One region of the Streptomyces sp. CA-106110 genome, then DNA from elsewhere that is predicted to be linked to it. Evidence: riboswitches for the same ligand, from Rfam matches in the RefSeq annotation. Region 1 holds a riboswitch; each other region holds the start of a gene.
The links. A riboswitch is a leader RNA that binds a small molecule or an ion and turns the genes downstream of it on or off. The one in region 1 is predicted to bind cyclic di-AMP.
Positions count from the first base shown of each region.

Region 2: another riboswitch for cyclic di-AMP. It lies ahead of ACQEXA_RS24920 (transglycosylase SLT domain-containing protein); the one in region 1 lies ahead of ACQEXA_RS16675 (M23 family metallopeptidase).
Region 3: another riboswitch for cyclic di-AMP. It lies ahead of ACQEXA_RS23480 (NlpC/P60 family protein); the one in region 1 lies ahead of ACQEXA_RS16675 (M23 family metallopeptidase).
Region 4: another riboswitch for cyclic di-AMP. It lies ahead of ACQEXA_RS44870 (C40 family peptidase); the one in region 1 lies ahead of ACQEXA_RS16675 (M23 family metallopeptidase).

Region 1 is NZ_JBNJNB010000001.1:3,639,821-3,647,561, reverse strand. Features, by position in the region: gene ACQEXA_RS16695 (CobW family GTP-binding protein) at 1-92, shown strand, start outside; gene ACQEXA_RS16690 (DNA gyrase/topoisomerase IV subunit A) at 93-2,549, opposite strand; gene ACQEXA_RS16685 (M16 family metallopeptidase) at 2,883-4,247, shown strand; gene ACQEXA_RS16680 (M16 family metallopeptidase) at 4,244-5,632, shown strand; cyclic di-AMP (ydaO/yuaA leader) riboswitch at 5,904-6,112, shown strand; gene ACQEXA_RS16675 (M23 family metallopeptidase) at 6,126-6,878, shown strand; gene ACQEXA_RS16670 (GntR family transcriptional regulator) at 7,074-7,741, shown strand, end outside.
Region 2 is NZ_JBNJNB010000001.1:5,415,225-5,422,965, reverse strand. Features, by position in the region: gene nuoN (NADH-quinone oxidoreductase subunit NuoN) at 1-189, shown strand, start outside; gene recQ (DNA helicase RecQ) at 401-2,389, shown strand; gene fahA (fumarylacetoacetase) at 2,491-3,705, opposite strand; gene ACQEXA_RS24925 (HAD family hydrolase) at 4,153-5,016, shown strand; gene ACQEXA_RS24920 (transglycosylase SLT domain-containing protein) at 5,010-5,498, opposite strand; cyclic di-AMP (ydaO/yuaA leader) riboswitch at 5,518-5,686, opposite strand; gene ACQEXA_RS24915 (CocE/NonD family hydrolase) at 6,059-7,741, opposite strand, start outside.
Region 3 is NZ_JBNJNB010000001.1:5,122,856-5,130,596, forward strand. Features, by position in the region: gene ACQEXA_RS23470 (M23 family metallopeptidase) at 1-961, shown strand, start outside; gene pcrA (DNA helicase PcrA) at 1,023-3,527, opposite strand; cyclic di-AMP (ydaO/yuaA leader) riboswitch at 3,935-4,104, shown strand; gene ACQEXA_RS23480 (NlpC/P60 family protein) at 4,113-5,285, shown strand; gene ACQEXA_RS23485 (tellurite resistance/C4-dicarboxylate transporter family protein) at 5,394-6,368, shown strand; gene ACQEXA_RS23490 (hypothetical protein) at 6,346-6,699, opposite strand; gene ACQEXA_RS23495 (NlpC/P60 family protein) at 7,132-7,741, shown strand, end outside.
Region 4 is NZ_JBNJNB010000001.1:9,723,846-9,731,586, reverse strand. Features, by position in the region: gene ACQEXA_RS44880 (ATP-dependent Clp protease proteolytic subunit) at 1-542, shown strand, start outside; gene ACQEXA_RS44875 (hypothetical protein) at 550-858, shown strand; cyclic di-AMP (ydaO/yuaA leader) riboswitch at 1,323-1,507, shown strand; gene ACQEXA_RS44870 (C40 family peptidase) at 1,512-1,985, shown strand; gene ACQEXA_RS44865 (DUF6328 family protein) at 2,065-2,598, shown strand; gene ACQEXA_RS44860 (ATP-binding protein) at 2,662-3,120, opposite strand; gene ACQEXA_RS44855 (helix-turn-helix domain-containing protein) at 3,371-4,231, shown strand; gene ACQEXA_RS44850 (DUF397 domain-containing protein) at 4,241-4,465, shown strand; gene ACQEXA_RS44845 (8-amino-7-oxononanoate synthase) at 4,609-5,736, opposite strand; gene bioB (biotin synthase BioB) at 5,884-7,071, shown strand; gene ACQEXA_RS44835 (adenosylmethionine--8-amino-7-oxononanoate transaminase) at 7,064-7,741, shown strand, end outside.

The DNA of each region.
Region 1 (7,741 bases):
ACGCCGACGAGCACGGCATGTGGGGCGTTCTTCGCTACGTCCAGGACAAGGGGGCCGAGGCTCCCACGAGCCTCGGCGACCTCGAAGGCTGACTACATCGGTCCCGCCACCACCGAGACCGTCTTTTGCAGCGACACACCCGAGCCGTCGCGCCGCGGGTCGATCTCCGGCAGCTCGGCCGGTGTGCCGTTCTTCTGCGCCGCCCGCGCCGGGGTAGCGCCCGCCCAGGCGAACGACAGGCAGTCCTCGCCCTTCAGGAACCGCTGGCAGCGCACACCGCCGGTGGCCCGGCCCTTGCGCGGGTACTGGTCGAACGGGGTCATCTTGGCGGTCGTCTGGACCGAGTCGTCCAGCGTGCCGCGCGAGCCGGCGACCGTGAACACCACCGCGTCCACCGCCGGGTCCACCGCCGTGAAGGAGATCACCTTCGCACCGTCCGACAGCTTGATGCCCGCCATGCCGCCCGCGGGCCGGCCCTGCGGTCGCACCTGGGACGCGGGGAAGCGCAGCAGCTGGGCGTCGTCCGTGATGAAGACCAGGTCCTCCTCGCCCGTGCGCAGCTCGATCGCGCCGACGATCCGGTCGCCCTCCTTGAGGGTGATGACCTCCAACTCCTCCTTGTTGGCGGGGTAGTCGGGGACCACACGCTTGACCACGCCCTGTTCCGTGCCGAGCGCGAGGCCCTGGGAGGACTCGTCCAGCGTCGTCAGGCAGACCACCGTCTCGTCCGCCTCCAGGGAGACGAACTCCGAGACCGGGGCGCCCCCGGACAGGCTCGGCCGGGTCGCCGTCTCCGGCAGCTGCGGGAGGTCGATCACGTTCAGCCGCAGCAGCCGCCCGGTGGACGTCACCGCGCCCACCTCGCCTCGTGCCGTCGCCGCGACCGCGGAGACGATCACGTCGTGCTTGGCGCGCTTGCCGTCGGTGTCCTCCTCGAACGGGTCGCCGTTCGCCGTGCGCGCCAGCAGGCCCGTCGACGACATGAGCACCCGGCACGGGGCGTCCTCGACCTGGAGCGACACCGTCGGCGCCGGGGCACCGGAGGACTCCAGCAGGACCGTGCGCCGCTCGGTGCCGAACTTCTTGGCCACCGCGGCCAGTTCCGTGGAGACCAGCTTGCGCAGCTCCGCGTCGGACTCGAGGATCCTGGTCAGTTCCGCGATCTCGGCGTTGAGCCGTTCCTTCTCTGCCTCGAGCTCGATGCGGTCGTACTTCGTCAGGCGGCGCAGCGGGGTGTCGAGGATGTACTGCGTCTGGACCTCGCTCAGCGAGAAGCGCTCCATCAGGCGCTCCTTGGCCTGCGCGGAGTTGTCGCTGGACCGGATCAGGCGGATGACCTCGTCGATGTCCACCAGGGCCGTGAGGAGGCCCTCGACCAGGTGGAGCCGGTCGCGCCTCTTTCCGCGGCGGTACTCCGAGCGGCGCCGGACGACCTCGAAGCGGTGGTCGAGGTAGACCTCCAGCAGCTCCTTGAGGCCCAGCGTGAGCGGCTGGCCGTCGACCAGCGCCACGTTGTTGATGCCGAAGGACTCCTCCATCGGGGTCAGCTTGTAGAGCTGCTCCAGCACGGCCTCCGGCACGAAGCCGTTCTTGATCTCGATGACCAGACGCAGCCCGTGTTCGCGGTCGGTGAGGTCCTTGACGTCGGCGATGCCCTGGAGCTTCTTCGAGCCGACCAGGTCCTTGATCTTGGCGATCACCTTCTCGGGACCGACCGTGAAGGGAAGCTCGGTGACGACCAGGCCCTTGCGGCGCGCCGTCACGCTGTCCACCGACACCGTGGCACGGATCCTGAAGGTGCCGCGGCCCGTCTCGTACGCGTCCCGGATGCCCGAGAGGCCGACGATCCGGCCGCCGGTGGGCAGGTCGGGGCCCGGGACGTGCTTCATCAGGGTGTCCAGGTCCGCGTTCGGGTGGCGGATCAGGTGGCGGGCGGCCGAGATGACCTCGCCGAGGTTGTGCGGCGGCATGTTCGTGGCCATGCCGACCGCGATGCCGGAGGCGCCGTTGACCAGGAGGTTCGGGAAAGCGGCCGGGAGGGCCTCGGGCTCCTGCTCCTGGCCGTCGTAGTTGGGTGCGAAGTCGACCGTGTCCTCGTCGATCGACTCGGTCATCAGGCTCGTCGCCTCGGCCATCCGGCACTCGGTGTACCGCATCGCGGCCGGCGGGTCGTCGTTGCCCAGCGAGCCGAAGTTGCCGTGGCCGTCGACCAGGGGGACGCGCATCGAGAAGGGCTGGGCCATGCGCACCAGGGCGTCGTAGATCGACGCGTCCCCGTGCGGGTGCAGCTTGCCCATGACCTCGCCGACGACACGGGCGCACTTCACATAGCCGCGCTCGGGACGCAGGCCCATCTCGTTCATCTGGTAGACGATGCGCCGGTGCACCGGCTTGAGGCCGTCGCGCGCGTCGGGCAGGGCTCGGGAGTAGATGACCGAGTACGCGTACTCCAGGAAGGAGCCCTGCATCTCGTCGACGACGTCGATGTCGAGGATCCTCTCCTCGTACGCGTCGTCGGGCGGCGGGGTCTTCGTGCTGCGGCGGGCCATCGCTGCCGGCTCCTTCACAGTCTGCGCGGGGCATGAACGAAACTGACGGGGACCATTGTGGACCGCCGCACCGACAACCCCGACCAGTACCCGTCCTCAAGGGCCCCCGGACCCGGCAGCGGGTGTCCGCGGGCCGCCGTCGCGGCCGTCCCGCGGTGCCGGACGGACCGCGTCAATGGTGCATTCGTTCGTCCACCCCCCGTAATCACAGTCTCGCTCTCGGCGTACGACACACGGGAACTTGTCCACTGGTCCGCACGCTTGCATACAGTGACAGGACCGGCAGGAAACCGCGGATTTTCCGCGACAGCTTCCGCGAGCGAAGGGATGTACATGCCCATGGGTCACACGGCCACAGCCGAGGCAGGCTCCGGGGGCCTGACAGCGACCGAGCACCGCCTGGCCAACGGGCTGCGCGTGGTGCTCTCCGAGGACCATCTGACCCCGGTCGCGGCGGTGTGCCTCTGGTACGACGTCGGCTCGCGTCACGAGGTCGAGGGCCGCACCGGTCTCGCCCACCTTTTCGAGCACCTGATGTTCCAGGGCTCGGGCCAGGTCAAGGGCAACGGCCACTTCGAACTGATCCAGGGCGCCGGCGGCTCGCTGAACGGCACCACCAGCTTCGAGCGCACCAACTACTTCGAGACCATGCCCACCCACCAGCTGGAGCTCGCCCTCTGGCTCGAGGCCGACCGCATGGGCTCGCTGCTCGCCGCCCTGGACGACGAGTCCATGGAGAACCAGCGCGACGTGGTGAAGAACGAGCGCCGCCAGCGCTACGACAACGTCCCCTACGGCACGGCGTTCGAGAAGCTGACCGCGCTCGCCTACCCGGAGGGCCACCCCTACCACCACACGCCGATCGGGTCGATGGCGGACCTGGACGCGGCCACCCTGGAGGACGCGCGGGCCTTCTTCCGCACGTACTACGCGCCCAACAACGCCGTGCTCTCGGTCGTCGGTGACATCGATCCCCAGCAGACGCTCGCCTGGATCGAGAAGTACTTCGGGTCCATCGCCTCCCACGACGGCAAGCCCGAGCCGCGCGACGGCTCGCTGTCCGACGTCATCGGCGAGCAGCTGCGCGAGGTCGTCGAGGAGGAGGTCCCGGCGCGCGCCCTGATGGCTGCCTACCGGCTTCCGCAGGACGGTACGCGCGCGTGCGACGCGGCCGACCTGGCCCTCACCATCCTTGGCGGCGGCGAGTCCTCCCGCCTGTACAACCGGCTCGTCCGGCGCGACCGTACCGCCGTCGCCGCCGGATTCGGCCTGCTGCGGCTGGCCGGAGCGCCCTCGCTGGGCTGGCTGGACGTGAAGACGTCCGGTGACGTCGAGGTGCCCGTCATCGAGGCGGCCATCGACGAGGAGCTCGCCCGGTTCGCCGAGGAGGGTCCCACGGACGAGGAAATGGAGCGCGCCCAGGCCCAGTTGGAGCGCGAGTGGCTGGACCGGCTGGGCACGGTCGCGGGCCGCGCCGACGAACTGTGCCGGTACGCCGTGCTGTTCGGCGACCCGCAGCTCGCCCTGACCGCCGTCGGGCGCGTGCTCGAGGTCACGCCCCAGGAGGTGCAGGAGGCCGCTCAGGCCCGGCTGCGGCCGGACAACCGCGCGGTGCTCGTGTACGAGCCGGTCGCGGCCCAGGCCGAGACCCCGGAAGGCGCCGAAACCACCGACGAGACCGAGGAGTCGGCGAAGTGACCGAGCTCGCGACCATGGACTTCCACCCGCAGCCCCAGCCCGGCGAGGCCCGGCCCTGGGCGTTCCCGGCGCCCGAGCGCGGCACGCTCGACAACGGCCTGACGGTGCTGCGCTGCCACCGCCCCGGCCAGCAGGTCGTCGCCGTCGAGGTGCTCCTCGACGCGCCCCTGGACGCCGAGCCGGCCGGCCTCGACGGCGTCGCCACGATCATGGCGCGTGCCTTCTCGGAAGGCACCGACAAACACTCCGCCGAGGAGTTCGCCGCCGAGCTGGAGCGCTGCGGTGCCACCCTCGACTCGCACGCCGACCACCCCGGCGTCCGCCTCTCCCTGGAAGTGCCCGCCTCCCGTCTCTCGAAGGCGCTCGGGCTGCTCGCCGACGCCCTGCGGTCGCCGGCGTTCGCGGAAAGCGAGGTGGAGCGCCTGGTGCGCAACCGCCTCGACGAGATCCCGCACGAGATCGCCAATCCGGCCCGGCGTGCCGCCAAGGAACTGTCCAAGGAGCTGTTCCCGGCGTCCTCGCGCATGTCGCGCCCGCGCCAGGGCACCGAGGAGACGGTCCAGGGCATCGATGCCGGCGCCGTCCGCGCCTTCTACGACCGGCATGTGCGCCCGGCGACGGCCACCGCCGTCGTGGTCGGCGACCTCACCGGGCTCGACCTCGACGCGCTTCTCGGGGAGACCCTCGGCGCCTGGACCGGGGCACCCGCCAAGCCGCGCCCCGTGCCCCCGGTGACCGCCGAGGACACCGGTCGCGTGATCATCGTGGACCGCCCCGGGGCGGTCCAGACGCAGCTGCTGATCGGCCGCGTGGGCGCCGACCGGCACGACCGGGTGTGGCCGGCCCAGGTGCTCGGCACCTACTGCCTCGGCGGCACCCTCACCTCGCGTCTGGACCGGGTCCTGCGCGAGGAGAAGGGCTACACGTACGGAGTGCGGGCGTTCGGCCAGGTGCTGCGCTCCGCGCCCGATGGCACGGGTGCCGCGATGCTCGCCATCAGCGGCTCCGTCGACACGCCGAACACCGGCCCGGCGCTCGACGACCTCTGGAAGGTGCTGCGCACGCTCGCCGCCGAGGGGCTGACGGACGCCGAGCGGGACGTCGCCGTGCAGAACCTGGTGGGTGTCGCGCCGCTCAAGTTCGAGACCGCGGCGGCCGTCGCGAGCACGCTGGCCGACCAGGTCGAGCAGCACCTCCCGGACGACTACCAGGCGAGGCTGTACCAGGCGCTGTCGGCCACGGGCACGGTGGAGGCCACGGCCGCCGTCGTGAACGCGTTCCCGGTCGACCGGCTGGTGACCGTCCTGGTGGGCGACGCGGCGGCGATCGAGGAGCCCGTCAAGGCGCTGGGTATCGGCGAAGTGAGCGTCGTACGGGCCGAGTAGAGCGAGACCGCGCGCCCGCGAGGCGCAACCCGGTGCGATCGCGACGTGATTGAAAGACGGGCGCGCGTCGCACGGCGGGGACATGAGGGCCCTGGTGCCTTTTCCGGCACTAGGGCCCCACTTGTGCGCTGTTTGTCCGTATTGCCATAGAGGTTGCCTCTCTGCCCTGTGGGATGCGCTACAAACACTCTGTTCGGTTTGGTGATTGAAAGACCGTCCTCTTAGCGTCTCTCAGGCTGTCCGTCAGACAGTGCGTCGCACCCGCGGCGCCGGACAGTCATCGCCGAGTCCCCGTACGGCGCGAGCCAGGGGAGCCGGGGACCCACCTTTCGTGGCCGCCTGCGCGGCCGACGGAGCCCGCTGTCGCCGCCTTCGCGGCCCGGCGGGCACAAGTCCCTGGGGTGAATCGGGCACACGCCCGTAGGAGACCTTCCTGCTCCGAACCCGTCAGCTAACCCGGTAGGCGAGAAGGAAGGAAAGGACCAGCCACTTCATGGCGTTCACCTGCGCCACCGGGAAGCACCGGCGGCCGAGCCGCGTCATGCGCACGACCACCAACGCCGTGGGCGTCGCGGCGCTCACCACCACCGGTGTCATCGGCGCTCTGACCACCCCGGCGTTCGCCGCCGGCGACCCCGTCCAGCAGACCGGCCTGATGCAGGCCGTCACCCTCGGCGACTCGGTCGCCCAGAAGATCGACGCACAGGCCGCCGCCCAGAGGCAGGCCGCGGAGCAGAAGACGGCCGAGCAGGCGGCGCGTGTGCGTGCCGCGGTGAAGGCCGCGCAGGAGCGCGAGGCCAAGGAGCGCGCCGCTCGCGAGGCCGAGCGCCGGCGCCTGAACGCGTATGTGGCGCCGATCTCCCACTCCTATGTCTCGACCGGCTACAAGACCGGCGGCTCCCTGTGGTCGTCCGGCACCCACACCGGCATCGACTTCCACGCCGGGACCGGCACGCCCGTGCACGCGGTCGGCTCCGGCACCGTCGTCGAGACGGGCTGGGGCGGCGCGTACGGCAACCAGATCGTCATCAAGATGAACGACGGCACCTACACCCAGTACGGCCACCTGTCGTCGATCGGTGTCTCCGTGGGCGAGACGGTCACTCCGGGCCGGCAGATCGGCCTGTCCGGGGCCACCGGCAATGTCACCGGGCCGCACCTGCACTTCGAGGCCCGTACGTCCCCGGAGTACGGCTCGGACATCGACCCGGTCGCCTATCTGCGGTCGCACGGCGTGAACGTCTGACGACCCGTCCGAAGCAGGCGCGCGCCCTTGGAAGGCCCCGGCTCAGCAGCCGGGGCCTTCCTCTTTCGAACGGCTGTCTGTCCAAAAAATATCCATGGATTCCGGCCCGCGGTCGGAAATTCCGGTCCGCTGCAATAGAGTCGGTTGAACACGTCAATCGGCGACGTTTCGCGGGGATTAAGGCGGAGGTCGGGCATGCGTATTCCGGCGCACTCGGTATGCACGGCGATCCGTGATGACATCGTCGCGGGTGTCTACGAGCGCGGCAGCCGGCTCACCGAGGAGCTTCTCGCGCGCCGGTACGGCGTCTCCCGCGTCCCCGTGCGCGAGGCGCTGCGCACGCTGGAGGCCGAGGGGTTCGTCGTGACCCGCAGGCACGCGGGCGCGTGCGTGGCGGAGCCCACCGAACAGGAGGCCGCCGACCTGCTGGAGATGCGGATGCTGCTGGAGCCGCTGTGCGCCGCGCGGGCCGCGCAGCGCCGCACCGAGGCCCATCTCAAGGTGCTGCGCGGCCTGGTCAGACTGGGCCAGGAGCGGGCCAGGAAGGGCGGCAGCGAAGATCTGCGCTCCCTGGGCGGCTGGTTCCACGAGACGCTGGCGCAGGCCTGCGGAAGTCCCGCGCTGACCTCCACGCTGGCCCAGCTGCGGCACAAGATCTCCTGGATGTACGCGGTCGAGGCACCGGCCGGCCCGGTGGAGTCCTGGGCGGAGCACGGCGGCATCGTGGACGCCGTCGCACGCGGGGACAGCGAGCGGGCGCGGGCCATCACGGCCGTGCACACCGAGCGTGCGACCGCGGCGCACCGGCTGCACATTCCCGGCGCGACGGACCGGGCGGAGCGCGTGAGGACTTCGCAACATGC
Region 2 (7,741 bases), 1.8 Mb from region 1:
TTCTTCTACATCCGGGTGATCGTGCTGATGTTCTTCAGCGAGCCGCACCCCGAGGGCCCGACGGTGGCGGTGCCCTCACCGCTGACGATGACGGCGATCGGGGCAGGCGTGGCGGTCACGCTGGTACTGGGTGTGGCGCCGCAGTACTTCCTGGATCTGGCGAGCCAAGCGGGTGTGTTCGTGCGCTGACGCACAGCGCCCGCAGGGCGACGGCCCGGTGCCCGCTCGGGGGGGTGCCGGGCCGTCGTGCGTGCGGCTCACCGGTTCGGCGCGCGACGCGTCACGACCGCCGGTCCTTGACCTGGGGTGGGCAGGGGAGCCTGTGGAAAACTCCGGACCTGTCGGCGCGGCCCCCTATCGTGGACGTCGTGGTCGAAGGACGACGCACGGGGGACGGGCGATGGACGGGACGGGTGTGATGACCGAGGCAGGCGTGCGGCCGGCGCCGGGCGGCGACAGCGAGGCGCTGGCCGCGTTGAACCGGGTCTTCGGCTACGAGACCTTCCGCGGCGAGCAGGAAGCGATCATCGAGCATGTGGTGGCCGGCGACGACGCCGTGGTGCTCATGCCCACCGGCGCCGGCAAGTCGCTCTGCTACCAGATCCCGGCCCTGGTCAGACCCGGCACGGGCGTGGTCGTCTCGCCCCTGATCGCGCTGATGCAGGACCAGGTGGACGCGCTGCGGGCGCTCGGCGTGCGCGCAGGGTTCGTCAACTCCACGCAGGACTTCGAAGAGCGGCGCATGGTGGAGGCGGAGTTCCTGGCCGGCGAGCTGGACCTGCTCTATCTGGCCCCCGAGCGGCTGCGCCTGGACGCCACCCTCGACCTGCTCTCACGCGGCAAGATCTCGGTGTTCGCCATCGACGAGGCGCACTGCGTGTCCCAGTGGGGCCATGACTTCCGGCCCGACTATCTGGCCCTGTCCCTGCTCGGCGAGCGCTGGCCGGAGGTCCCCCGAATCGCGCTGACGGCGACGGCGACGCAGGCCACGCACCAGGAGATCACCCAGCGGCTCGGCATGCCGAGCGCCCGTCACTTCGTGTCGAGCTTCGACCGTCCCAACATCCAGTACCGGATCGTCCCGAAGGCCGACCCCAAGAAGCAGCTGCTCACATTCCTGCGCGAGGAGCACGCAGGCGACGCGGGCATCGTCTACTGCCTCTCGCGGAACTCGGTGGAGAAGACGGCCGAGTTCCTGACCCGCAACGGCATCGAGGCGGTGCCGTACCACGCGGGCCTGGACGCGGGCACACGCGCTGCGCACCAGTCCCGGTTCCTGCGCGAGGACGGACTGGTCGTCGTCGCCACCATCGCGTTCGGGATGGGTATCGACAAGCCGGACGTACGGTTCGTCGCGCATCTGGACCTGCCGAAGTCGGTCGAGGGCTACTACCAGGAGACCGGCCGCGCGGGCCGCGACGGGTCGCCCTCCACGGCCTGGATGGCGTACGGGCTGAACGACGTCATACAGCAGCGCAAGCTCATCCAGTCCGGGGAGTCCGACGAGGAGTTCCGCCGCCGGGCCCAGGCGCACCTGGACGCGATGCTGGCTCTGTGCGAGACCGCCCGGTGCCGTCGCGGTCAGCTGCTGGCCTACTTCGGCCAGGACCCCGGGACCGGCGGCTGCGGCAACTGCGACACTTGCCTGGTGCCGCCGGACACCTGGGACGGCACCATCGCGGCCCAGAAGGTGCTGTCCACGGTGTGGAGGCTGGACCGGGAGCGGCGGCAGAAGTTCGGCGCGGTGCAGATCGTCGACATTCTGCTGGGGCGGCGCACGGCCAAGGTGATCCAGTTCGACCACGACCAGCTGTCCGTGTTCGGCATCGGCGAGGAGCTGTCCGAGGGCGAATGGCGCGGCGTCATACGGCAGTTGCTGGCGCAGAGCCTGCTGGCGGTCGAGGGCGAGTACGGGACGCTGGTGCTGACCGAGGCCAGCGGTGCGGTGCTGCGGCGGGAGCGCGAGGTGCCCCTGCGCAAGGAGCCGCCCAAACCCACGGTCACCCGGTCCGCGGCCCCGAAGGGTGAGCGTGCGCCGAAGGTGGCGGCGGAGCTTCCGGCCGAGCTGCTGCCGGTCTTCGAGGCCCTGCGCTCCTGGCGTGCGTCCCGAGCGAGGGAACAGGGCGTCCCGGCCTATGTGATCTTCCACGACGCGACGCTCCGCGAGATCGCGACGGCCCGCCCGAAGACGGTGGCGGAGCTCGGCGCGATCGGCGGAGTGGGCGAGAAGAAACTCGCGACGTACGGGGAGGGGGTGCTCGGGGTCCTGGCCGCCCTCGACGGGCCGACGGAGGAGGATTCCGCGGACGGTGGGCCGGTGTCCGGTCAGGGCCCCGACCCGGCGTGGCCGGAGCCCGAGGACGAGCCCGAACCGGAGGACTGGGCGTAGGTGCTGCCGGGGGGCGTCCTTCGGCGACGGGCGGCCACAGCGCCCGCACCGCGGCCTCCCCCCAGCAGCGTCTCCTGCCCGCTCTCCGGGATGCCGCCGGCTCAGCTGTTCGGTACCACCCGGCCTGACACCTCTCCGAGGCCCACCCGCGTCCCGTCCGGCCCCGGTGCCCACGCCGTCATCGTCACCACGTCCCCGTCCTCCAGGAACGTCCGCTTGCCGTCCGGGAGTTCGAGCGGGTCCCGCCCGTTCCAGGTCAGTTCCAGGAGTGAGCCGCGCTCGCCCTCGGCCGTGCCGCTCACGGTGCCCGACCCGTACAGGTCGCCCGTCCGCAGCGACGCGCCGTTCACCGTCATGTGCGCCAACTGCTGCGCCGCCGTCCAGTACATGGTCGAGAACGGCGGTTCGGAGATCACATGGCCGTTGACCGCCACGGAGATGTGCAGGTCGTAGCCCGCCGGTTCGTCCTGCGAGTCGTCGAGGTACGGCAACAGGGTGTGCGTGCGCTCCGGCGGCGCCACCTGTGCCTGCTCCAGCGCGTCCAGCGGGGTGATCCACGCCGAGACGGAGGTGGCGAACGACTTGCCGAGGAACGGTCCGAGCGGCACGTACTCCCAGGACTGGATGTCCCGTGCCGACCAGTCGTTGAGGAGGCAGAGACCGAACACATGGTCGCGGAAGCCGGACAGCGGGACCGGCCGGCCCATCTGCGACGGCACGCCCACCACGAATCCCACCTCGGCCTCGATGTCCAGGCGGACGGAGGGCCCGAAGACCGGCACCGGGTCCGTGGGCGCCTTGCGCTGGCCCTGCGGACGGACGACATCGGTGCCCGACACCACCACCGTGCCCGACCGGCCGTGGTAACCGATGGGCAGGTGCTTCCAGTTGGGAGGCAGCGAGTCGGGCGCGTCGGGGCGGAAGATCCGGCCGACATTGCGGGCGTGGTTCTCGGAGGCGTAGAAGTCGACGTAGTCCGCCACCTCGAAGGGCAGGTGCAGCGTGACCTGGGAGAGCGGGCGCAGAAGGGGTTCGACGGTCTCCCGGTGCGCGGGCACCGTCACCCACGCCGTCAGCGCCCGGCGCACGTCCGACCAGGCGGTGCGCCCCGCCGCCAGCAGCGGGCCGAGCGACGGCCGTGCTAGCAGGGCGGCGTAAGGGGAGCCGAGCGCCAGCGCCGCGGCGCCCGCGTCCAGTACGTGGTCGCCCAGGCGGACGCCGACGCTCCGATCGTCCGAGCCGATGGGCGAGAACACGCCGTAGGGCAGATTGTGCGGGCCGAAGGGGTCGCCCTCGGGGAGGTCGAAGGGGGGCATCTGATGCTGCCTCGCTTTCGTGCACTTCTGGTGTGCCGGGCATGGGAAATGTGTTCCATGTGGTCGCCGCACACGTTACGGGGGAGTCGCCTGTCTGGGCAGTGTCGAAGTGTTCGCTATGTCCGAATAGGTCTTGTCGGAGCAATCAATTCCGGCTTGGCGTCTTTCAGGGATACGGGCGGGGTGGGGCCGGTCCATAGGGGGACACGTGGGGGCCCCGTGGCCGACAGCGCCGGCAGTGTGCCGTTCGACGCGGACCGCGACGTACCGGGGCTCATACGGAAAGGCTCAACGGCGCGTGGGGCAGGGGGAGTCGAGCCGCCGGCCGCCGTTCCCGGGGGCCGTGACGCGAAGGAGGATACCCGTGCGTGCCGGGCTGCGCGGGATATCGGATGCCGTCCGGTAACCGCCCGAACGCTGAGGTGTTTCCATCCGTATTCTCTGATCATGGCCGCACCCCTCGCTTACTCACTCATCGCCACTGACCTGGACGGAACGCTGCTGCGTGGTGACGACACGCTCTCCGACTGGTCACGGGCCGCGCTGGAACGAGCCACCGCGGCCGGTGCACAGCACCTGGTGGTGACGGGGCGCCCGGCGCCGAGGGTGCGACCGCTGCTCGACGACCTCGGCGGCAGGGGGCTTGCGGTGTGCGGACAGGGCGCGCAGGTGTACGACGCCGGCGCTCAGCGGCTGCTTTTCTCCGTCACCCTGGACCGGGAGTTGGCCGAAACCGCGCTCGGCAAGATCGAGGCCGAGGTGGGGCAGGTGTACGCGGCCGTGGACCAGGACGGAGTGCACGGGCTCACGCTCATCGAGCCCGGCTACCAAATGCCGCATCCCACGCTGCCCGCGGTGCGGGTGGAGCGGCGCGACGACCTGTGGTGCGAGCCCATCAGCAAGGTGCTGCTGCGCCACCACACCCTGTCCGACGACGAGTTGGCGACGGTGGCCCGTGACGTGGTCGGTTCCCTGGCGACGGTCACCATGTCGGGACCCGGCACCGTCGAGCTGCAGCCGTGCGGTGTCACCAAGGCGACAGGGCTCGCGCTGGCCGCCGGTTTCCTGGGCCTGAGCCCGTCAGGGGCCATCGCTTTCGGGGACATGCCCAACGACATCCCCATGTTCGACTGGGCGGCGCACGGCGTCGCCATGGCCAACGCCCACCCGGAACTCAAGGCGGTCGCCGACGAGATCACCACGTCGAACGAGGACGACGGCATCGCCGTCGTCCTCGAGCGACTGTTCCCGGCCGCCATCCCCCGGCCGGCGGCTGCCGGTCAGGGGCTGGCGGCCCGCGGACCTCAGTAGGCGCTGTTGACGTTGTCGATCGAGCCGTACCGGTGGGCGGCGTAGTTGCACGCGGCCGTGATGTTCGCGACCGGGTCGTAGGGGTCGAAGGGCGTGCCCGACACGTGGTACGTCCGGAAGGTCGGGTCGATGATCTGGAGGAGCCCCTTGGACGGGATGCCCTTGCGGGCGTTGGAGTCCCAGAGGTTGATGGCCTTCGGGTTGCCCGAGGACTCGCGCATCACGTTGCGGTAGATGCCGTAGTACGAGCCGGGGATTCCCTTTTGGGTCATGATCGCGAGCGACTGGCGGATCCAGCCGTCGAGGCTACCGGCGCGGGACGTCACGCTGGCGGCCTTCGTCGGAGCGGCCGGCGTGGCGGCCGAAGCGCAGGTCGCACCCATGATCGGCAGGGCGAGAACCACGGCTCCGGTCCCCGCGGCGGTGAGTGCGCGGCGGATGCGGGTGGCCTTGGAGTTGCGGTCCTGGCGACGTGCGGGCAGGGCGAAAGCGGACATGTGGCATTCCTCTCCGGCGCCTGCGAGGTGAGCTGTCGGGTTCGGGCGGGGAGGTGCCCGGCCGTGTCCTCGGTGTCGAGGCACGGCTTCACCCCAAGCCGTGCCGGCACGCTGTCCGGCTCGGCGACTTACCTGGGTCCCCCGCTCCTGCCGTGGTGGGTCGATGGCTTCTCGAGCGGCGGCAGGATTCGGCGGCCCGCTCGGGTCGAAGGGAAGGTATGCGAGAGCACATGTCGGGAACAAGCCTGGAAGTCATGCTCCGACCCGATTGACCCTGACATTGGGGAATAAGGGGTGTGATCCTCTTTGTCGAGAGATGCTCAACTTGGCATATGCAAAGGGTGATTGGGTGGCCCGCCCGAAAGCTCGCCTCCGGCGGGTGCGTGACCCAATTCACTTCGCCCTTGCGTGAGACCTGATCGGCAACTAAGGGGCTAATACGGCAATTCGGACAGGCGGATGCGCACACCTCTCCCGTCCGGCATTCCGATCAATCGGGCATATTGCCCTATAAGGGCTTGGGGTGGCGATCGGATGCCTCGCCTCTATCCCGTTCCGCGGGGGATCCGTTTCTCCCATGTGCGGTGGAACACCACCTCATAGCCGTCCTTGCAGACGACCTCGTGAGAGGTGACGAAGTCCGTCTCGGTGCAGGTGAGCTCCGCGTGCGTCTCCACCCTCGCGTCCCAGCCCGACTCCGGGCGGTGCAGCCGGACCGACCAGTCGCAGCGGATGCGGGCGGTCAACGGACCCGAGTCCTCGATGGTGTAGGCCTCCAGCGCGTCCTCGCTCACTTCGAGGCCGTCGGGATACACGCGGGTGCCGTCCCGGCGCGGGTCGACGACCAGGAGCCACTCGCCCTTCGCCACGTCCCGCACCACCAGGCGCTCCGGGCGGGGTTCGTCGAGCGTGGCCGGATCGCTGACGCCGAGCGGCTCGGACTGCTCCGGTTCCTCGAAGGCGATGCGCGGCCCCTGCTCCCGGGTCCGCACCGGGAGTTCCAGCGAGCTTCCGGCCGGGTCCAGCGTGAAGCCCGCCTCCGAACCGGGCCGGGGCCACGCCCACGGCCAGTACGCGGAGGAGACGGCCAGGCGGATGCGATGGCCGGGCGGGAAGGCATGGCCCACACCGCTCAGTTCGAAGACCACGTCCTCCGTCGTGCCCGGAATCCAGGGGGCGGGCCGATCGGGACCGCGGCGCGCCCACAGGTTCAGGACTCCACGGGTGACCAGCGTCGAAGACCCGTCGGGCGCCACGTCGCAGAGACGGGCGACCACTTGGCCGCCCGGCACCGGACAGGTCAGCCGCAGCCGCACCCGGGGACGCCCCAGCACCCAGGTCTCCTCAGCGGGTTCGAACTCGAAGCACACCGACCTCGCGTCCTCCTCGCGCTGGTCCGGCGGCAGATCGGCGTGGTCGCCACGGGGGGCGAAGCCGCCCGAGTCGAGGCCGGTGTGCATCGGGGACCGGACAGGCACGGGCGCGCCCTGGAGCGCGTACGGGACCCGGGTGACGTTCGGCGAAGGCCAGGACGGCTCGCCGACCCAGCGGCCCGGGAGGGCGTCGTAGTGCGTCGCCGGAGGGTGCGGGTCGCTGATGTACACCCGCAGCGGCGGCTCGGCCATGACCCCCGTGTCCTCGCCCTTGAGCCAGTGGTCCCACCAGCGCAGCGTCTCCTGGAGGAAACCGATCGCCGGACCCGGCAGCCCGTGGTCCGGGTACTGGTGCGACCAGGGCCCGATCAGACCGCGTACGCGATCGGCCGGAAGGTGCTCCACGAGCCCGAGGACGGCGTCCCGGTACGGGTCGTGCCCGCCGCCCACCGCGAGCACGGCCGCCCGGAGCGCACCGAGGTCCTCCCGGATGCCGCCGTGGCCCCAGGGGCCGTCCCACACCGGGTGGGCCGGCCAGGTGTCGACGAGCGGGTCGAGCGCCTCCAGGCGGTCGGCCCAGACGTCCCGCCACACCGTGCCCACATGTGCCGGGTCCGGCGGACGGGCCGCGAGGGCGACCAGGGCCGACGCACGGGCGGGCAGGTCCCCGGCGAGGACGGAACCCCCCAGGTGGTGCAGGTCGTTGTCCAGGCGCTCGTCCCCGGCGCACACCGCGACGACCGCCCCCAGCGGCTCGGGCGCGAGGGCCGCGACCCTGAGCGAGGCGGTGCCGCCCAGGCCGATGCCGAACATGCCCACACGGCCGTCGCACCAGGGTTGAGCACCCAGCCACTC
Region 3 (7,741 bases), 1.5 Mb from region 1:
CCATGCCGAGCAGTTCGACCAGACGGACGCGTTCGACCACGCCGAGCCGTTCGACCAGCAGGCCACCGCGACCTTCGAAGCGGCCGAGTCCTTCGACGACTTCCCGTACGAGGACACAACCGCCGACGACGAGGGACCGGCGGACGGCGCACCCGACGACGCTCCATTGCTCGAAGAGCAGGAGGAGTTCGCGCCGGTCCCGGGACCGCGTGCCGCCTCCCGCGGCGCGAACCGGTCCCGGCGCCGTCCCCCCGCGAGGCGTTCCGCACTGCTGACGGTCGCCGTACCGTCGGTGTGCGTGATGGGAGTCGCCGGGATCGCTGCGGCGTCCGTCGGCACCGGCGGAGAGGACACCGGCACGACGAGCGCCTCCGCCGCCACTCCGGTGAAACCGTCCGCCGCCAACATCAAACTGGACTCACAGCTCCAGAGCCTCTCCGCGGGCGCGAACGACTTCGCCGACCGGGCGAGCCGCACGCAGGAGCGCATCGACCTCAAGGCCCAGCAGGCGGCCGAGCTGAAGAAGGCGGCGGCGGAGGCGGCGCTCAAGGAGCGGCTGCGTCCGAAGTTCGTCCTGCCGGTCCTGCAGAAGGGGCTCAGCGCCTACTTCGGGCAGGCGGGTATCAACTGGATGTCCGTGCACACCGGTATCGACTTCCCGGTCTCGTACGGCACGACGGTGATGGCCGCGACCGACGGCACGGTCCGCACGCAGTGGAACAGCGCGTACGGCAACATGATGATCGTGACCGCGAAGGACGGTACGGAGACGTGGTACTGCCACCTCTCCAGCTACCGGGTCGCGAGCGGGACGACCGTGAAGGCCGGCGACCCGATCGCATACTCCGGCAACTCGGGCAACTCCACCGGACCACACCTGCACTTCGAGGTGCGGCCGGGCGGGGGCGCCGCGGTAGACCCGCTGCCGTGGCTGCGCAGCCACGGGCTGGACCCGACCTGACCCGCTCCCCCGCCGCCGGGCCCCCGCCGTTCGGCGAGGGCTCCCTCTTCGGACCCGCGGACTAGAGCTTCTCCACCGGCGCGTACCGCAGCAGCAGCCGCTTCGGCTTGGTCTCCCCGAAGTCGATCGTCGCCTCCGCGTTGGCGCCCGTGCCCTTCACCCCGACGACCGTGCCCAGGCCGAACTGGTCGTGGGTGACACGGTCGCCCACCGCCAGGGAGACGACCGGCCTCTCCGTCGCACCGCCCCGCCTGGTGGCGAACCCGGACGCGCCCGCGGCCGAGGACCGCGACCGGGAGGACGACAGCGAGGCCGCCACACCCGAGAGCGGACCCGTCGGCACGGAGGCGGAGATGGCACCCTTCCGCTTCCAGTCCACGTGCTGGTCCGGGATCTCCTCCAGGAAGCGCGAGGGCGGGTTGTACGAGGGCTGGCCCCAGGCGCTGCGCATCGCCGACCGCGTGAGGTACAGCCGCTCCCGGGCACGGGTGATGCCGACGTACGCCAGGCGCCGCTCCTCCTCCAGCTCCTTGGTCTGGCCGAGCGCGCGCATGTGCGGGAAGACGCCGTCCTCCATGCCGGTCAGGAAGACCACCGGGAACTCGAGGCCCTTCGCGGTGTGCAGGGTCATCAGCGTGATGACACCGCCGCCCTCTTCCTCGTCGGGGATCTGGTCGGAGTCGGCGACCAGGGCGACCTGCTCCAGGAAGTCGGCCAGCGTGCCGCCGGGTGCGGCGGCCCCGGTGGCGCCCTCGCCGCGCTCCTGCTCGAACTCCAGGGCCACGGCGGCGAGTTCCTGGAGGTTCTCGATGCGGGTCTCGTCCTGGGGGTCCGTCGAGGCCTGCAACTCCGCCAGATAGCCGGTGCGTTCGAGGACGGCTTCCAGGACGGTGGCCGGTCCCGCGCCGGACTCCACGATCGTCCGCAGGTCCTCCATCAGCGCGTTGAACCGCTTGACCGCGTTGGTCGAGCGGGCCGCCATGCCGTACGCCTCGTCCACGCGGCGCAGCGCCTGCGGGAAGCTGATCTTCTCCCGCTGGGCCAGGGCGTCGATCATCGCCTCGGCACGGTCGCCGATCCCCCGCTTCGGCACGTTCAGGATCCGCCGCAGCGGCACGGAGTCCTCCGGGTTCGCCAGCACCCGCAGGTACGCCAGGACGTCCCGGACCTCCTTGCGCTCGTAGAAGCGGACGCCGCCGACGACCTTGTAGGGCAGGCCGACGCGGATGAAGATCTCTTCGAAGACACGGGACTGGGCGTTCGTGCGGTAGAAGACGGCGACGTCGCCCGCCTTCGCCTCGCCCGTGTCGGTGAGGCGGTCTATCTCCTCGGCGACGAACTGGGCCTCGTCGTGCTCGGTGTCGGCGACGTAGCCGGTGATCCGCGCGCCCGCGCCCGCGTTGGTCCACAGGTTCTTCGGGCGGCGGGACTCGTTGCGCTCGATGACCGCGTTGGCGGCGCTCAGGATCGTCTGCGTGGAGCGGTAGTTCTGCTCCAGCAGGATCGTGGTGGCGTCCGGGTAGTCCTCCTCGAACTGGAGGATGTTGCGGATGGTCGCACCGCGGAAGGCGTAGATCGACTGGTCGGCGTCACCGACGACGCACAGTTCGGCCGGCTGCAACTCGTCCTCGCCGGGTGGTACGTCCACGGGGTGCTCACGGGTGCCGACGAGCTCCCGGACGAGGGCGTACTGGGCGTGGTTGGTGTCCTGGTACTCGTCCACGAGGACGTGGCGGAAGCGGCGGCGGTAGTGCTCGGCGACGTCCGGGAAGGCGCGCAGCAGGTTCACCGTCGTCATGATCAGGTCGTCGAAGTCGAGTGCGTTCGCCTCGCGAAGCCTGGACTGGTAGAGCGCGTACGCCTGGGCGAGGGTCTTCTCGAATCCGTCGGCGGCCTGCGCGGCGAAGTCCTCTTCGTCGACCAGCTCGTTCTTCAGGTTGGAGATCTTGGCGCTGAAGGACTTCGGCGGGTACCGCTTGGGGTCGAGGTCCAGGTCGCGGCAGACGAGCGCCATCAGCCGCTTGCTGTCGGCCGCGTCGTAGATCGAGAACGAGGATGTGAAGCCGAGTTTCTTGCTCTCCCGGCGCAGGATGCGGACGCACGCGCTGTGGAAGGTCATCACCCACATCGCGTTCGCGCGCGGGCCGACGAGGTGCTCGACGCGCTCCTTCATCTCGCCCGCGGCCTTGTTGGTGAAGGTGATCGCGAGGATCTGCCCGGGGTGGACGCCGCGCTCGGCCAGCAGATGGGCGATGCGGTGCGTCAGCACACGGGTCTTGCCCGAGCCGGCGCCGGCCACGATGAGCAGGGGGGAGCCGGCGTGCACAACGGCCGCGCGCTGGTTCTCGTTGAGCCCCTGGAGCAGTGCCTGGGGGTCGATGACCGGGCGGGGCGCGCCGTCCCTGTAGTACGCCTCACGGTCCGGGGGTACGTCGAAACGCCCGCCGAACAGATCGTCCGGAACCGGTTCCGGAGCGTGATCGTCCTCGGGTGGCGGGGGCTGCTCCTCAGCGGCCGGGGTGGCCTTGAGGTCCGCCAGGAAGCTGTCGTCAAAGAGGCTGCTCATCGCTCTCCGAGTCTAGGCCGCCCGACCGACAACCGACCGCCGCCCGGGAAACACACCGGCCCGCCTGGGCTCCCCGACGGATGATCTTCCGAAATCGACCACAAGGACTGCGTCACCTTCCGGGATCGATCGGTCACCAGCGGAAACGGATCGTATGGGGCGGACATGCCTGCCCAGGACCCCGCTCGAGCCCGTGCGGACAGGCAGACGACACCCCTCCGGCAGCCGCGTCAGAAACGAGTCAACTCATCACAGACCTGCCCATATTGACCACGGGCCGGCGGATTCATGAGCCAGGTCACGAAAATGTATCGGGCATATCGAACATCAACCTTCACACGGACCACATCAGTTGGCTACCGTTCCCGGCGGGCCGTACGACCCCCACCGGCGAAGGTCGCCGGGTCGCGCGGCTTCCGCCGAGTCCGGTGCGCCCTCGTGGCAGCCGGAGCCGGGGACCCACCCGATCCTGGGGTGAATCGGCCGACCGCCTTTCGGGGCAAGGCCGTAGGGCACGCCTTCCGAACCACCCGCCCGAACCCGACAGCTAACTCGGTAGGCGGAGTACGGAAGGAGTCGCCTCCCATGGCGCCGCACCGCAAGGCCCGCCCCTCAGGCACGCGCATCGCAGGCATACGGACCCCCGCCCTCGCGACGGCGGCCCTCACCTCCGTGGCCCTGCTCTCCCAGACGGCCAACGCCGCGCCCTCCACCGACGGCAAGCCGAGCATCGAAGAGGTCGAGAAAAAGGTCGACGACCTCTACCGCCAGGCCGAGTCGGCGACCGAGAAGTACAACGCCGCAAAGGAGAAGACGGCCGGCCAACGCAAGCGCGTCGACACGCTCCTGGACGACGTCGCCAGACGCACACAGAGTCTCAACGAGGCGCGGGACAAGCTGGGTTCGTTCGCCGCCGCGCAGTACCGCACCGGGGCCGCGGCCCCCGACACGGCCACGCTCCTGCTCGCCGACTCGCCCCAGGACTACTTCGACCAGACCCAGTTGATGGGCCGGCTCACCAGTCGCCAGAAGCAGGCGGTCGACGAGTACACCACCGACCAGGCCGCGACGATGGACAAGCGGCGCGAGGCCACCCAGAGCCTGCAGACGCTCACGGAGTCGCAGCAGACCCTCAGGTCGAGCAAGACGACCATCCAGACGAAGCTCGCCGCCGCACGGAACCTGCTGTCGGATCTGACCGCCGAGGAGAAGGCGCGGCTCGCCGCGATCGAGCAGAAGAAGCAGGAAGAGGCTCAGCGCCAGGCGGAGGAGCTGGCACGGCAGCAGGCGGCGCGGCGAGAGGCCGCGCAGCGCCAGGCGGCCCAGCAGAAGGCGCAGTCGAGCACGCCGAGCACTACGACCGGTTCGACGGACACGTCCGCCACGGGCTCCTCGAACGCGACGAAGGCGGACCAGGTCCTGGCGTTCGCCCGGGCCCAGATCGGCAAGCCCTACGTGTGGGGCGCCACCGGACCGGACTCGTACGACTGCTCGGGGCTGACCCAGGCCGCTTGGAAGGCCGCCGGGGTGTCGCTCCCGCGCACCACGTACGACCAGGTGAACGCCGGCACGACGGTCTCGCTCACCGACGCCCAGCCCGGTGACCTGATCTTCTTCTACGACGACATCAGCCACGTCGGCATCTACATCGGCAACGGCATGATGATCCACGCCCCGAAGCCCGGCGCGTACGTCCGCGAGGAGTCGGTCTACTACGGCGGCGCTTCGATCATCCACAGCGTGGTGCGGCCCGGCTGAGGCCGGTTTCCCTTTCCGGTACGGGGCACGCGCGCGTGGGGTTGTTTTCGGCCCTGCCGCGCGCGTGCCCCGTACCCATTGCGCGTGTGCGTCCCTAGCATCAGGCGCATGTCAGGCACCTCCGAGCTCCGCACCTGGTGGACACAGCGTCCGCCCGCCACCGGGGCCGCCGTGATGGCGACCGGCATCCTGTCGGTCGGGCTGCATCTGACCGGGTACGGGGTCCTCTCCCGTATCGCCCTCGCCCTGACGGCCGCCGCCTGGCTGGGGCTCGTCGTCGACGTCGGCGTACGGGTGCTGTGGGAGCGCGACCGGTGGGCTCAGCAGGCTCTCACGGCGGCCGCGCTCGCCCCTGTGGCGGCGACCGCCACGCTGGGCACGGGGGTGTCCATGCAGGGCGGGCGGCCGCTCGCCGAGGCGCTTCTCGCGCTGGCCTTCGCGCTGTGGGTGGGCCTGCTCCTCCCGGTCGCACTGCGCTGGGAGCGGCCTATGCCCGGGGCCGTGTTCCTCGGGTGCGTGGCCACGCAGGGGGTCGCCGTGCTCGCGGCACTGCTCGGGGCGACGGTGGGGACGGCATGGCTCGTGCACACGGCGCTGGTGCTCTTCTGGCTCGGGCTGGTGTTCTACCTGATCGGGCTGCGGTGCTTCGACCTGCGGCAGACGGCGACCGGTGCCGGAGACCACTGGATCGCGGGCGGCGCGCTCGCCATCTCCGCGCTGGCCGGGTCCCGGCTCGTGGCAGCCGGGCACAGCGGGCGCTATCTCTGGAGCAACGACGACAAAAACGTCCTGCGGGGAGTCACCCTCGCCCTCCTCGTCCTCGCCCTCGTCTTCTACTGCGTGCTGGCGGCGGCCGAGCTGCTCCGGCCGCGGCTGCGCTATGACACGCGGCGCTGGTCGACGGTCTTCCCGTTGGGGATGACGGCGGTGGCGAGCCTGTCGGTCGCCGCCACCCGCGGGGTGTCCTGGCTGCGCGGCCTCGGCGAGGTCCTGCTGTGGATCGCGGTGGCCGTCTGGTGCGTGGTCCTCGCCGGGGCGGTCTCGTCGATCCTGGGAGGCCTCAGGTCCAGAGCACCGCGATGAAGATGTTCGCGGTGGTCAGCGCACCGACGAGGGCGAAGGGACCCTTCTCGATCTTCTCCTCGTCCCGCTTCACGTAGACCAGGCCGAGAATCACGATCAGCAGGGCCAGTTTGACACCGATCTTGAACGTGTTGACCGAGTGATGGTCCGCCTGGTTGAGGCCGACCAGGACGACGCCGGTGACCAGCATGGTCAGCGCGCCGTGCAGCATGCCGGGCACGAAGCGGGCGGTGCCCCGGCCCATCGCCTTCATCTGGGTGAGGAAGCCGCCGAGGAGCGCGGCGATGCCGACAATGTGCAGGCCGACGAAGAGATGGATGAGTACGTCCATGGGGCGGAGCCTAATCAGGGGTGCGCAGGGCCCCTGACACCGGCCCCGCGGATGTCAGGCCGCTCACACGGCCACTGGATCACGCATATATGCGCCCCTTAGCACTCCGTCGGCTATCCCGCTCCCGGAACCACCGCATCGGTCATCGCAGAGCGTGATGTCGGCCCAGTTATGTCGGGATAACGCTCACATACGGTCACCGTCAGTCCAGTCGGGTCACTTCCGTACTTTGCGTCACAAGACGGTCACGGTGAGGTTTAACGTCCTCCACCAGGTGACCGGCTCCCCACCGCCGCCCGGGCCAGGGGCGGCCGTCGGACACCACCGCCGAGAAGTCCGGCGGCGGCCCGTTCCCCCTGTGCGGGCCGCCGCCGGACGCACGAACCGCCGGGGCCCCGGCCCCGGCGGTCGTACGAAAGGACGGGACGTCAGGTGGCAACGCACCGCAAGCCCAGACAGCGTTTGCTCGGCGGCAACACCGCCCGCACCGCCGCCACGATCGCCCTCGCGGGAGCGGCGACCGCGACCGCCTTCGACGGAACGGGGCACGCCGAGCCCCCGCTCTCCCCGGCCCAGGTCAAGGCCAAGGTCGACAAGCTCTACCGGGAGGCGGAGGTCGCCACCGAGAAGTACGACGGGGCGAAGGAGGAGGCGGCCGAGACCCAGCAGCGTCTCAACGCGCTGCGGGACGAGGCGGCCCGCCGGACGGACCGGCTCAACTCGGCACGTGAGGCGCTGGGCTCGGCCGCGGCGGCGCAGTACCGCAACGGAGGCATCGACCCCTCGGTACAGCTCCTGCTCTCCTCGGATCCGGGGCGATACCTCGATGACGCGGCGTTCGCCGAGCGGCTCGACGGCCGGCAGGCGGCAGCCGTAAGGCGGGTGCGGACGCAACTGCGGGAGATCGAGCAGCTGCGCGGGGCGGCCCGGGTGGAGCTGGCCTCCCTGAAGTCGCGGCAGGCCGAGCTGAGCCGGCAGAAGCGGACCATCACCGAGAAGCTGGGCGAGGCGCGGCAACTGCTGGCCGGGCTGACGTGGAGCG
Region 4 (7,741 bases), 6.1 Mb from region 1:
ACGAGCGGATCATCTTTCTGGGAACGCCCATCGACGACACCTCGGCCAATGACGTGATGGCGCAGTTCATGCATCTCGAGTACCTGGATCCGGACCGGGACATCTCGCTGTACATCAACTCCCCCGGCGGCTCGTTCAGCGCGATGACGGCCGTCTACGACACGATCCAGTACGTCGGCTGCGATGTGGAGACGATCTGCCTCGGCCAGGCGGCGTCCGCCGCGGCCGTTCTGCTCGCCGCGGGCACGCCGGGCAAGCGGTTCGCGCTGCCGGGCGCACGCGTACTGATCCACCAGCCGTCCCTGCCGGAGCCCATCCAGGGACAGGCCACCGATCTGGCCATCCAGGCCGAGGAGCTCATCCGCACGCGCAGGCGGCTGGAGGAGATGCTCGCGCGGCACACCGGGCAGAGTCCCGAGCGGATCGCAGCCGACATCGAGCGGGACAAGATCCTCGACGCCCCGGCTGCAGTGGAGTACGGGCTGGTCGATCGCATCATCCCGAGCCGCAAGGCGTCGCGCACCGCGCCCGGCGCGAGGTGAGCCGTCGATGCTGCCGCCCGAACTGCCTCCGCTGCCCCCGCTGACCCGTGCGGAAGCCGAACTGATCGACCGTTACCTCGACGTGGTCGACCTCGTCGGCCGCATCAACCCCGCGCACTCCGGGGACACCTACGGCTCACTGCGCGCCGCCCAGGCCCTGGTCGGCAAGGCGGTGGCCCTGCGCGAGGCCCTGGCGCTGATGCACCAGCGCGGGGAGAGCGAACTGCACGGCCGCACGCTCGCCCGGGCGCTGCGCGTCCTGGACGGCGAACGCCGCGCGGCCCGCGTCACGGTGCCTCCCGGACCGGACGACTGAGCTGATGGATCGGTGCGGGTGCGGGGCCGGCCTGAGCGACGGCTCCGCCGTCCTCCACCGCCGCACGGGACGGCTGACTGACGGGTAGTGACTGGTGCGCGGGGGCAGGGCAGTTGGCTGGACGGCTGCCGCGCACCGCACATCGGGCGGCGACCCCTACCCCTTTACCGCGGCTCAAACGCGCCGAACGGGTTACCCACACTCGGAGTAGACGTCCATGATCCCAAGGGCCCGCGAGGCATGCGCAACGCGCTTGCCCTTGGGCCGGGATGAGGTGTTCCACCGCAGGTCCGGGCCTCGTCCCACCCCTCAACACGGCCCGAACAAAGGGCTGCCCAGCCGAATGGGTGAGTGGTGAGTAATGCCACAAACCACCGGTTCCATGGTGTTTTTTGGACACTCGTGAGTGAAGATCCCTTGCTGACGACAAGCCCCCGCCACCACGGCGGGGCGGTCCGGGCGGACGCCGAATCCTGCCGCCGCCCGGATGACGGGTCGACAGAAATGGATCGGCAGGAGTGGAGGACCCAGCAAGGCGGGCCGCCGGAGAGATCCGGGCGGTCCTTGGGGTGAAGCCGCGTGAGCGGCCGGGCTACTTCGCCAGCCCGAATCCGACAGGTCATCCTTCACAGGCGGCTGACGAAGGGTTGCGCATGACTGCGCTCAATCGTGTCCCGTCGCTGCTGACCCGGGCCGGCACGGCCTCGGCTCTCACTCTCGCCGCCGTCGGCGGCAGCATCGTGGCCCCCGGCCTCGCCACCGACGCCGCCGCCGCGGCTCCGGCTACCAAGGCGCTGCAGATCGCGGCGTCCAAGAAGGGATCGCCGTACCAGTACGGTGCCACCGGCCCGCGCCGCTTCGACTGCTCGGGGCTCACGGTGTACGCGTTCAAGAAGGCCGGCAAGAAGCTGCCCCGCACTGCCGCGGCGCAGTACAACAAGACGCGCCACATCTCCGCGTCGCACCGCAGGGCGGGAGACCTGGTGTTCTTCCACTGGGGCCGCAGCGTCTACCACGTCGGCATCTACGCCGGGAAGGGAAGGATCTGGCACTCCCCGAAGACCGGGGACGTAGTGAGGCTCCAGAAGATCTGGACGAAGAGCGTGTGGTACGGACGGGTCAGCTGATTCGACCTGCGGGGTGGCGGCACGGCGCGCCGCCGCCCCGCCGGGGCGTGCGCCGGGTCGAATCGGTTACTTGTTCACCATGGCCGACCCACTACCTCACCAGGATCGGAACGAGACACCCCTGGAGCGCGCCGACCGCAACTTCTCCGAGTTGCTTCAGGAGCTGCGGGTCACCCAGACCGGGGTGCAGATCCTCTTCGCGTTCCTGCTGACCCTCGCCTTCACCTCGCGCTTCCCGTCCCTCGACACGGTCCAGCGCATCACGTACGTCACCACGCTCCTGCTGGCCGTACTGGCCGCAGCCCTGTTCACCTCGCCCGCGGCGCTGCACCGCACCCTCTTCCAGCAGCGCGTGAAGCCCTCCGTGGTGCGGATCTCGTCCCGCCTCGCCGCGCTCGGGCTTGTGGTCCTGACGCTGGCGTTCACCGGGTCGGTGCTGCTGGTGGTGGACGTGGCCATGGGTCGCATCGCCGGTATCGCCGCCAGTGCGAGCACCTTCCTGGTCTACGTCGGCCTGTGGCGTGTCATGCCGCGGATGGTCCAGCGCACGATCACCGATCACCGGACGACGGACCAGGCGGACGGCCGGGACACCCCCGGGCCCTCTCGCTGACGTGCGGCCGCTGGTCCGCCCGGGGCGACGACACGACACGGCGCCGAGTGCGCCGGCCGGGTCTCAGGGGCCCTGCTGGCCGCCCGCCGCGACCGGCTCCACGGGGGCGGCCCACGGCAGTTCGATCGCGACCGTCTTGCCGCCCTCGCGGGTGGGCCGCACGCTCAGCTTGCCGCCGTACTCCGCGGCGAGCCAGCGAATGATCACCATTCCGCGGCCGTTGTCCTGTTGCACGGCCGCGGGCAGGCGTTTGGGGAAACGCGGGTGACTGTCGGTGACGCCGATGCGCAATAACTCGTCCCGGTCGAGGACGACGTCCACCGTGAACGTGGGTGACTGCCCCAGGGTGTGCTGGACGGCGTTCGTGGCGAGTTCGGACACGATCAGCCGTACGGTGTCGGCGACTTCGGCGTCGCCCGGCAGTCCCCATTCGATGAGAATGTCGGAGACATATTTCCGGGCGGCGGAGACCGAGGCGGGATCGCTCGGCAGAGTGACGGATGCTTCCTGATGATCTGCCATGGCGACGTCGTCCCTTTCCCACGGGACCGGAGTCCGACACGAGCGGTTGGTTCGAGTAACGGTTCCGGACCTGGTGCTGCTCGCCAGCCTGCCATCACCTGGCCCCCGTCGGGCGCGATCCCCCGAGATATGCATATATCTGTCGCCCAAAGCGGTGAACTCTCCGACGACCGACCGTATTTGGGCGACCCCCCGGGCTCATCCTCTACCGTCGCCGTGAAAACCGCGCGCCATGCGGAGGGAGTCGGCCATGCAGTACGGACCAGCGGTGCGCCGCCGCAAACTCGGCGCCGAATTGCGCGCCCTGCGCGCCCGGACGAGGCTCACGAGCGGTGAGGCAGCCGCCCTGGTCGGCTGGCACCAGTCCAAGGTGAGCCGGATCGAGACGGGTGCCAGCGGGGTCAAACCGGTCGACGTGGGCCGGCTGCTGGACGCGTATGGCGTCGAGGAGCCCGAGCTGCGGGAGCTGCTGCTCATGCTCGCGGGCTCGGAGGACGGCGGCGGGCGGCAGAACTGGTGGAACGCCTACCGCGGGGTGCTGCCGCCGACCTACCGCGATTTCATCAGCCTGGAGTCACAGGCGAGCGGGATACGCACGCTGGAGACCTCCGTGGTGCCGGGGCTGCTCCAGACGCCCGAGTACGCCCGGGCCGTGACCCGGGCCGCTGTCGGCGGTCTGGAGGACGACAAGCTGGACGCCCTGGTGGAGGTGCGGCTGGCCCGGCAGGACGTGCTGCGCGCCGATCCGCCGCTGAGCCTGTGGGCGGTTCTGGACGAGGCGGTGCTGCACCGGGAGGTGGGGGGTCCGGAGGTCATGGCGCGCCAGCTGCAACGGCTCCTGGACGCGGCCAGACTGCCCCAGGTCCGGCTCCAGGTCCTGCCGTTCGCCGCCGGGGCGCATATCGGCGTTACCGGACCTTTCGTTATCTTCTCATTTCCGAGCAGATCTGATCTGGATGTAGTTGTTCTCGACCACTTGACGAGTAGCCTCTACCTGGAGCGGAAAGAAGACCTCCAGGCCTACAGCGAGGCCTTCAACTCCCTTCGGATCCACGCCCTTTCCCCCGAGGACACGTTGGATTACATCGCCGCGTTGGCCGGCGACGCATAAGGAGTCACCATGTCAGCACTGCCTCGACACATCCCTTCCAGCACCTTGCTGCACGGAGTGCGGTGGCTGCGCAGCAGTCGCAGCACGGGAATGAACAACTGCGTCGAGACCGCTCTGCCCGGCCCCGGACGCTGGTCCGGCCTGGTGGCCGTGCGCGACTCGAAGAACGTGAGCGGACCCGCCCTGGTCTTCGGCCCCGACGCCTGGAAGGAGTTCCTGACCGAACTGAGGTGATCACGTTCCTGCGACTCGGTAGCAAATCGGCCAATTTCGAACCGCTTTCCGAGTCACTTCCGTAGCAATTCCTCCCCCACTCTGTTCGTACGAGCTCGTAGGCATCACCCGTACGGCGCGCGAGGCACGGCCGTTTCGCCGACTCACGGTCGCGTTTCGCCGATCACCCCCACGGCGTGCTCGATCTGACCTCCGGTGAGGTCGGCACGAGCGGTCAGCCGCAACCGTGAGATGCCGTCGGGCACCGAGGGCGGACGGAAGCAGCCGACGGCGACACCCGCCGCCCGGCAGTCGGCCGCCCACTGTACGGCCAGTTCGGGGGAGGCTGCCCGCACGGAGACCACGGCGGCGTCCGGACGCACCACCTCATGGCCCTCGGCCGTGAGGCGGGCGTGCAGGGCGCCCGCCACCGCGCGGGCCCGCGCGGCACGCTCGGGCTCGCGGCGCAGCAGACGCAGCGCCGCGAGCGCCGCGCCCACGGCGGCCGGGGCCAGACCGGTGTCGAAGATGAACGTCCGGGCCGCGTTGACCAGATGGTCGATCACATGGGCCGGACCGAGGACGGCGCCGCCCTGGCTGCCCAGCGACTTCGACAGGGTCACCGTCACCACCAGGTCCGGCGCGCCCGCGAGCCCCGCCGCGTTCGGAGCGCCCCGGCCCCCGGCACCGAGGACCCCGAGTCCATGAGCGTCGTCGACGATCAACCCGGCTTCGAACTCCCGGCAGATGGATGCCAGTTCGGCCAGCGGTGCAGCGTCGCCGTCCACCGAGAACACCGTGTCGGACACCGCGACGGCCGGTCCGGTGTGGGTGGCGAGCGCCTTGCGCACTGCCGCGGGGTCGGCGTGCTCGACCACCTGGGTGGTGCCCCGGGCCAGGCGGCAGCCGTCGATGAGCGATGCGTGGTTGCCCGCGTCGGAGACGATCAGCGAGCCGTGCGGCGCCAGCGCGGTGACCGCCGCGAGGTTGGCCGCGTACCCGGAGGAGAAGACGAGGGCCGCCTCGAAGCCACAGAAGTCCGCGAGTTCGCGCTCCAGTTCCCCGTGCAGTTCGGTGGTGCCGGTGACGAGCCGGGAGCCGGTCGAGCCGCCGCCCCACCTCCTGGCCGCCTCCGCCGCGCCCTCGGTCACCTCGGGGTGGCGGGCCAGGCCCAGGTAGTCGTTGCTCGCGAGGTCGAGGAGCGGGGAGTCGGCGGCGCGGGGGCGCAGACTGCGGACGAGTCCGGCCCGGCGGCGCGACCGCGCCTGCTCCTCGATCCACCCGAACGCCATGGGTCCTCCGGTGCTTTTGTAGGCAGTGCACAGACACTAGCCGGACGACCAGCCGCCCAGGGTGTGGCAATACCCACACGTCGAGCGGTGTCTGTTGTGCAATCTCTCCTTGGCCGGGAACGCTTCGGTAGGACAGGATCGGCTCTCATGGACCTGCTGAACACGCTGGTGGACAAGGGGCTTCGGCGCGAGCTGCCGACCCGCGAGGAAGCGCTGGCCGTCCTCGCCACTTCCGACGACGACGTGCTCGATGTGGTGGCCGCGGCCGGCAAAGTGCGCCGCCACTGGTTCGGCCGGCGAGTGAAACTCAACTACCTCGTCAACCTGAAGTCCGGGCTGTGCCCCGAGGACTGCTCCTACTGTTCCCAGCGGCTCGGCTCGAAGGCCGACATCCTGAAGTACACCTGGCTCAAGCCCGACGAGGCCTCGAAGGCCGCGGCGGCGGGCGTCGCGGGCGGGGCGAAGCGAGTCTGCCTGGTGGCGAGCGGCCGCGGCCCCACCGACCGGGACGTGGACCGGGTCTCCGACACCATCAGGACCATCAAGGACCAGAACGAGGGCGTGGAGGTGTGCGCCTGCCTCGGTCTGCTCTCCGACGGTCAGGCCGAACGGCTGCGCACGGCGGGTGCCGACGCCTACAACCACAACCTCAACACGTCCGAGGCGACGTACGGGGACATCACCACCACCCACACGTACGCCGACCGGGTCGACACCGTGCACAAGGCGCACGCCGCCGGCCTGTCGGCCTGCTCCGGGCTGATCGCGGGCATGGGTGAGAGCGACGAGGACCTGGTCGACGTCGTCCTCTCGCTGCGGGAGCTGGACCCCGACTCGGTCCCCGTCAACTTCCTGATCCCGTTCGAGGGCACCCCGCTCGCGAAGGAGTGGAACCTCACCCCGCAGCGGTGTCTGCGGATCCTCGCGATGGTGCGGTTCGTGTGCCCGGACGTGGAGGTGCGCATCGCGGGCGGCCGCGAGGTCCATCTGCGGACGCTGCAGCCGCTGGCCCTGCACCTGGCCAACTCCATCTTCCTGGGCGACTACCTGACCAGCGAGGGCCAGGCGGGCAAGGCGGATCTGGAGATGATCGAGGACGCCGGGTTCGAGGTGGAGGGGGCCGGCCAGGTGACGCTCCCCGAGCACCGCGCGGCGGGCGGCTGCGGATCCCACGAGGGCGCCGGCTGCGGATCCCACGAGAGCACGGGATGCGGATCCCAGGAGTCGGCCGGGGTCTGCGGATCCGCTGTCGCGCCGCAGGCAGGGGAAGCCCGTACGGACCTGGTGGCCGTCCGCCGCCGGGGTGCCGGAACGGATCTCGCGCCCAATGCCTGACCTGTCCGTGGGCGAGCTGCTGGCGCTGGACCGGCAGCACGTCTGGCATCCGTACGGCCCGATGCCCGGGCGGCAGGAACCGCTCGTCGTGGAGTCGGCGAGAGGGGTGCGCCTGCGCCTCGCCGACGGCTCCGGAGAGCTCATCGACGGCATGTCGTCCTGGTGGTCGGCAATCCACGGCTACAACCACCCGGTGCTCAACGAGGCCGCACACGCGCAGCTGGCGCGGATGAGTCATGTGATGTTCGGCGGACTCACCCATGAGCCCGCCGTCCGGCTGGCGAAGCTGCTTGTCGATATGTCGCCGAATGGTCTCGAGCATGTGTTCCTCGCTGACTCCGGCTCTGTCTCGGTCGAGGTCGCGGTCAAGATGTGCCTGCAGTACTGGCGTTCGCTCGGCCGCCCCGCCAAGCAGCGGCTGCTGACCTGGCGTGGCGGCTACCACGGCGACACCTGGCACCCGATGTCCGTGTGCGACCCCGAGGGCGGCATGCACGAGCTGTGGCGGGGCGTCCTGCCCCGGCAGCTGTTCACCGGGGCACCGCCCGCCGACTACGAGGAGTCGTACGCCGACCGGTTGCGCGCGACGATCGAAGAGCACGCCGACGAACTGGCCGCGGTGATCGTCGAACCGGTGGTGCAGGGCGCCGGCGGGATGCGCTTCCACTCC